DNA from 2 places in the Thioalkalivibrio sp. ALJ15 genome. Region 2 is predicted to be linked to the other one. Evidence: predicted binding sites of a transcription regulator. Region 2 holds the regulator's gene; the other holds the start of a gene.

Region 1 (3,405 bases), on a different contig from region 2:
AAGCCAAGGATCTGCTTGTACAGCTGCTCGGCGAACTTCTCCGGATAGCCGCGTTGCCGCATCCCGTCCATCAGGCGCTCGCGGTAGCGCGCAAGCTGGCCGGTACGGCGCCAGGCCCCGATCGCGCGGCGCAGCCCGTCCGCCTCGCCGGCGGAGAAGCCGGCCGCGACCATCGCCAGCTCGATCACCTGCTCCTGGAAGATCGGCACCCCCAGGGTGCGCCCCAGCACCCGCCGGATCTCGGGATTCGGATAACGCACCCGCTCCGGGTGGGCACGGCGCTTCAGATATGGGTGCACCATCTCGCCCTGGATCGGGCCGGGGCGCACGATGGCGATCTCGATCACCAGGTCGTAGAAGTTCGCCGGCTTCAGGCGCGGCAGCATGCTCATCTGCGCGCGCGACTCGATCTGGAACACGCCCAGGGTGTCGGCCTTCTGCAGCATGTGGTAGACCGCCGGATCCTCGGCGGGGATGTCGGCCAGGCCCCAGTCGCGGCCCCGGTGGCGCGCCATCAGCTCCAGCGCGCGGCGCACGCAGGAGAGCATCCCCAGCGCCAGCACGTCGATCTTCAACAGCCCCACCGCGTCGAGGTCGTCCTTGTCCCACTGGATCACCGAGCGCTCCGGCATCGCCGCGTTCTCGATCGGCACCAGCTCGTCCAGCCGGCCCTCGGCGATCACGAAGCCGCCGGTGTGCTGCGACAGGTGGCGGGGGAAGCCCAGCAGCTCGGCGGTCAGCGCCTGCCACTGCCGGGCCAGGGCGCCATCCGGGTCCAGCCCGACCTCGCGCAGGCGCTCGGCGGGGATGCCGTCGTCCCACCAGGCGAGGTTGGCGGTCAGCGCATCCAGCCGCGCGCGCGAGATGCCCAGCGCGCGGCCGACGTCGCGCAGGGCGCTGCGCCGGCGGTAGCGGATCACCGTGCAGGCCAGCGCCGCGCGCTCGCGGCCGTAGCGCTGGTAGATGTACTGGATCACCTCCTCGCGGCGCTCGTGCTCGAAGTCGACATCGATATCCGGCGGCTCGCCACGCTCGGCGGAGATGAAGCGCTCGAACAGCATGCTGGAGCGCGAGGGGTCCACCGCCGTGATCCCGAGCGCATAACAAACGGCGGAGTTCGCCGCCGAGCCGCGCCCCTGGCACAGGATCCCGCGGCCGCGAGCAAAGCGCACAATGTCGTAGACCGTCAGGAAGTAGGGCTCGTAGCCAAGCTGCGCGATGATCCCGAGCTCGCGTTCGATTTGTTCGGACACCTTCGGCGGGATGCCGTCGGGCCAGCGCCCGCGCGCGCCCTTCAGGGTCTCCTTGCGCAGGTAGGCGGCCGGGCTCGTGTCCCGGGGCAGGGGATCGGTCGGGTAGCGATAGGTGACCGCGTCCAGCGAGAAGTCGCAGTCCTGCGCGATCCGCACACTGGCCGCGAGCCAGGCGGCGGGATACAGCGTGGCCAGGTCGTCGCGCGGGCGCAGGCAGCGCTCGCCGTTGGGGAAGCGCGCCGGGGCCGCCTCGGCAACCGTGGTGTGCAGGCGCAGCGCGGTCAGCACGTCCTGCAGGGCACGCCGGCCGCGAGAATGCATGTGCACATCGCCGCAAGCGACGATCGGGAGTCCCGTCGTGTCGGCGAGCTGCCGTGCGCGGGTCGTGAGCGTGGCATCTTGCGGCGTGCGCAGCTGGCTGACCGCCAGATGGGCCTGCCCCGGCGCGGCCCACCCGGCCAGCCAGCGGGCCGCTTCGGCGAGCGTCGGCTCCGCGATCTCGGGCTCGATACGCAGCAAGACGTGCCAGCCGGCACGCGCCTCGGCGGGCAGGGCGTCGAGGTCCGCCTGTGTCAGGTGGTAGTGCCCCTTGTCCGCCGCCCCGCGTGCATGGGTGATCAGCCGGCACAGCGCGGCATAGCCCGCCGCATTGCGCACCAGCAGGGTCAGGGCGGGGCCGTGTGCCAGCTGGAAGGTCGCCCCCAGGATCAGGTGCAACCCGCAGTCCTTCGCCGCCGCGTGCGCGCGGACCACGCCGGCCAGCGAGGCGATATCGGTCAGCGCCAGCGCGCGATAGCCCAGCGCTCGGGCCCGCTCCACCAGCTCCTCCGGGTGCGAGGCCCCGCGCAGGAACGAGAAGTTGCTGACGGCCGTCAGCTCGGCGTACTCCGGTGGTTCGGGGGTAGTGGCATCCATATACTGTTTATATAAACAGTATTCCGGGCTGGCAAGAAACCCTGGCTTCGAGCCGGTGCGCCGGCTCCGGTATGGTAGGTCCGCTACCGGCCGATCCCAGTGACGAATCCCCTATGCGCAGCGCCCTTTACAACCTGCTGATCCTGCGTCTTACCTCGCAGTGGTATGCCGAGGTAATGCGGCGGCTGCCGGACGGGGCGGCTCTGCTGGACGTAGGCATCGGCACCGCCGGCGCGCTGCTCGCCAATGCCGCCACGGCACGCGCGAAGGGGCTCGTCATCACGGGGGTCGATATCGATGCCGACTACATCCAGCACGCCCGGCGAGCCCTGCGCGACTCGTCCCTGGCCGATCATGCCGAGGCCCGACTCGAATCCATCTACGACCACACGGGTGGCCCGTACGACGCGATCTACTTCTCCGCCAGCTTCATGCTCCTGCCGGACCCCGAGGGCGCTCTGCGCCACTGCCGCAGCCTGCTGAAGCCGGAGGGGAAGGTCTTCTTCACCCAGACCTTCCAGACCCGCCCCTCCCGCTGGATGGAACGCTTCAAGCCGCTGCTCAGACGCATCACCACCATCGATTTCGGTCGCGTGACCTACGAAGAAGCGTTTCGGGAACAGGTGGCGGGGGCCGGGTTTGTGATCGACGAGTTCACCACACTCGGACGCCACGGGACGCGCGCCTCCGTCCTTGCCATCGCCCGACCCGCCAGCTCCGCCTGAAAGCAAGCCGGTTCGCCGCCGAGGCTGGGGTCTACCCACTGTAGGAGGCGAGCCCCCTCGCCGATTGGGCATGTCCAGCGCCCCATCGCCCAGAGGGCTGGGCTCCTACGAGGGAAGGGGCGCGTGCGGCATGTGGCACGCTGGTTCGCCGCCGAGGCTGGGACCTACCACTGTAGGAGGCGAGCCCCCTCGCCGATCGGGCATGTCCAGCCTCCATCGCCCAGAGGGCTGGGCTCCTGCCGGAGAGCGCACGCCAGAGGCGTCAGACCAAGGGTGCGGCGGTTCCCGCCTTCGGGCTCAATCCTCGCCCAGGGGAACGATCTCCAGTGCGACCTCCACCTCGCGCTCAGTGCCGTCGCGCCATACCCGCAGCGTCACCACGTCGCCCTCCTCGCGCCCCAGAATCACGCGCTGGATGTCGATCGGCCGCGTCACGCGCTGTCCGTCGATATGGGTGATCACGTCGATATCCACCGGAAACGCGCGCCCGTTTACCAGCACCACGTTCTCCG
Region 2 (3,405 bases):
GCTCCAGCGTCATCCCCTGCAGGCTGCGGTTCAGGCCGCGCAGCTGGGCCTCGGCCTGGCGCAGCAGGCGCTTGAGCGGGAAGGCCAGGGCCCCGGTCGCATGAATCTCGTGTTCCAGGCGCAGCGACAGGTCCAGTTCCGGGGGCGGGTCGAAGCGCGGCAGGGTCTCCGTGCGCCGCCCCAGCAGCCGATCCAGCAGTGTCAGCAACTCCGGGCCGTGGCGGCGCGCGAGTTCGGGGCGCGCCAGCCGCAGCAGGTCGCCGAGCTGGCGCAGGCCGATGGCCCGCAGGCCCTCCCGGGTCGCGGCGGAGAGCGGCAGGGTCTCCAGCGGGACCGGTGACAGGGTGCGGCGCAGGGCCTCGCTATCTTCGGGGATCGCGGGATTACGCAGGGTGGCCAGCAGGCGAGCGGCGGCCGGACTGCGTGCCAGGCCGATGCGCGGGTGGAAGCCCAGTCCCTCCAGGGTGCCCCGCACCCGTTCCCGCAGGGCGGCGAGCCCGCCGAACAGGCGCCGGCTGCGGCCGACCTCCAGCAGGATGCGCCGGGCCTCCGGCTCCGGGTGCACGTGATCGGAGAACTGCAGCAGCACGCCGGCCAGCATGGCGATCTGCGCGGTCTGGGCCTGCGGGTCGTGCTCGACGAGTTCCGGGGTGTCGAGGATGGCAAGGGCATCGGCCAGCGCCATGCCCGGTCGGGCCCCGGTGCGGCGCGCGGCGCGATTAGCGGCATGCACGCGTGGAGCGGCGCCGGCCTCGACCACCAGCAGGGGGCGTTCGGTCAGCCGTGAACGGTCCGGCTCGGTACGCGCCAGGGTCTCCAGCGCCAGGTGCGGCAGCTCGACCGCCATCCACTGTTCGTTTGCTGAGCGTGGTCCGATCCGTGGGGCAGGGCCGGACTCCGCTGGATGCTCCGAGGGTGCAATCGAGGGCGGAATCAGTGCTGCCTGGTGCCATGCGCGGGCCGGGCGCGAGGCACGCGGGTGCGGGACGGCTTGTGGTCGCTCCGGATGGCCCATCTCAGGGCACCGGGATGTGCAGGGCCTGGCCGGAACGGGCCCAGTCGCCGATGCCCTTCAGGCAGTTCAGTTCGAGGCCGTCGGTGGCGGGCTGCCAGCGCAGGCGCTGATGGGCCGGGGAGGGCTGCTCCGCGGCGCGCGGCGGGCGGTACAGGATGGCGCAGGCCTGGCTTTCGGCCGCGGCCAGGCGCAGCCGACGCAACAACGCGGTTTCCACCGGGCCGCCCAGCCAGGCCAGTAGGACCCCGAAGGCCGGGTCGCGCAGGCATTGTTCGCCGGCCCAGAGGGTGTCGCGGTCGTGTTCGGTGCGGATCAGCAGCAACCGTTCCGGTGGGATGCCAAGCGGCTGCCAGCCCGGCAGCCAGGGCGTGGCGGGCGGCGCCAGCAGTGCGATCCAGTACCCCTCGCGACCGCAGGCCGCGAGCATGGGGACCAGCAGACGGGTCTCGCCACAGCCAAAGGGGGCGCCCAGGAGTTCGATCAGCTGGCCGCGCGGCCAGCCGCCCCCCAAGACCCGGTCCAGCGCCGGGTGACCACTCGGCCAGACCGGGGCATTCGCGGCAGGGACTGCGCTGCGCCCGCGCCACAACGCCGGATGATCGAGCAGGGCATCAATGCCGGGCACGGGCTTAGCCCTGCGCTTCAAGATCGCGCAGTACGCCGACCCCGATACCCTCGATCGCCAGCTCCTGGCGCTCCAGGTCGATCTCGATCGGGGCGAAGTCGGGGTTCTCCGGCAGCAGGCGCACGCGGGCACCGTCCTGCTCGAAGCGCTTGACCGTCACCTCGTCCTCGATGCGGGCCACGACGATCTGGCCGGGGCGGGCCTCCGGGGTCTGGCGGACGGCCAGCAGGTCGCCATCGAGGATGCCGGCGTCGCGCATGCTCTCGCCATGCACGCGCAGCAGGTAGTCCGGGCGGGCCCGGAACAGGCTGTCGTCGATCCGGTAGTGGCGTTCGATATGCTCGGTGGCGAGGATCGGCGAGCCGGCGGCTACGCGCCCGACCAGAGGCAGTTCGGCCGGGCGGGCCGCATGCGCACCGGCCAGGCGGATACCGCGCGCGGCCCCGCCCACCAGCTCGATCGCGCCCTTTTTCTCCAGGGCCTTCAAGTGGCATTCGGCTGCATAGGGCGAGCGAAAGCCAAAGGCACGGGCGATCTCGCTGCGCGTCGGGGCCGTGCCCTGGGTGGCGACGGTCTCGGTGATGTAGTCGAGGATGGCCTGCTGGCGCGCGGTCAGGGACACGGCGGGTGTACTCCACGGATAACTGTTCATAAATACAGTATTCCGTGGCCGGGGCCGAGGCAAGTGCAAGGACTCGTCGAGCGCATTGAGAGCGGCTGATTCTTGTCCGGGGGCGCCCCCTGGAGGTCGGTTACAGGATGATCATGCGATGATGGCCCGCATGTGGGTCCGAAAGAAATAAAGGGATTTGATGGACTGGATTTTTCCGCTGATCCTGATTGGCGCCGGGCTGATCGTGGTCTCGGTGCTGACGTCGGCGCTGTCGTTCCGGCTGGGTGCACCGCTGTTGCTCGTGTTCCTGGGCATCGGCCTGCTCGCCGGCGAAGACGGCCTCGGGCTCGAGTTCGATGACCCCAATACCGCGTTCCTGATCGGCAGCCTTGCGCTGGCCGTGATCCTGTTCGACTCCGGCTTTGGCACCCGGCTGCGAACCCTGCGCCGGGCGGCGGGCCCGGCCATCGTGCTGGCCACGGTCGGGGTCGCCCTGACCACGCTGTTGCTGGGCGCGGCCGCCCACTGGTTGCTGGATCTGCCCTGGGGCTATGCGCTGCTGTTGGGGGCCCTGATCAGTTCCACGGATGCCGCGGCGGTGTTCTTCCTGCTGCGGGTGGGCGGGGTGAAGATCAACCGCCGCGTACGCTCCATCCTGGAAGTGGAGTCGGGCTCCAACGACCCAATGGCGATCTTCCTGACCGTGGTCTTCATCGAGTGGATCCTGTCCGGCACCACGGCCGGCGGTCTGGCTACGCTGTTCGCCACGGAATTCCTGTGGCAGATGGGGCTGGGCCTCCTGCTGGGTGTGGTGGGTGGCTATCTGCTGGTGGAACTGGTCAACCGCCTGCCGCTGGAGGAGGGGCTTTATCCCATCGCGGTAATGGCCGGCGCGGTCAGCCTGTTCGCGCTGGCCGGGTGGCTGGGGGGCAGCGGGTTCCTGGCCGCCTATGTGGCGGGCATCGTGGCGGGCAACCGCAAGATGCGGGGCGCGGCGAAGCTGCACCGACAGCAGCAGGGGCTGACCTGGCTGGCGCAGATCAGCATGTTCCTGATCCTGGGGCTGCTGGCCACACCCTCGGAGTTTCCGTCGCTGGCGTTGCCGGCCCTGGCGCTGGGCCTGGTGCTGATCCTGGTGGCGCGGCCGCTGGC

The links. The regulator LexA, encoded in region 2, represses DNA repair genes until DNA is damaged. The targets are predictions, from matches to a motif close to TACTGTNNATATNNACAGTA.
Region 1: the regulator LexA is predicted to act here: its motif matches at 2,170-2,189, upstream of G015_RS0111475 (error-prone DNA polymerase).

Annotation. Positions count from the first base shown of each region.
Region 1 is NZ_KB912060.1:40,768-44,172, reverse strand. Features, by position in the region: gene G015_RS0111475 (error-prone DNA polymerase) at 1-2,168, opposite strand, end outside; gene G015_RS0111470 (bifunctional 2-polyprenyl-6-hydroxyphenol methylase/3-demethylubiquinol 3-O-methyltransferase UbiG) at 2,282-2,893, shown strand; gene G015_RS0111465 (trypsin-like peptidase domain-containing protein) at 3,191-3,405, opposite strand, start outside.
Region 2 is NZ_KB912058.1:239,718-243,122, forward strand. Features, by position in the region: gene G015_RS0107910 (DNA polymerase Y family protein) at 1-847, opposite strand, end outside; gene imuA (translesion DNA synthesis-associated protein ImuA) at 1,017-1,640, opposite strand; gene lexA (transcriptional repressor LexA) at 1,645-2,262, opposite strand; gene G015_RS0107925 (potassium/proton antiporter) at 2,453-3,405, shown strand, end outside.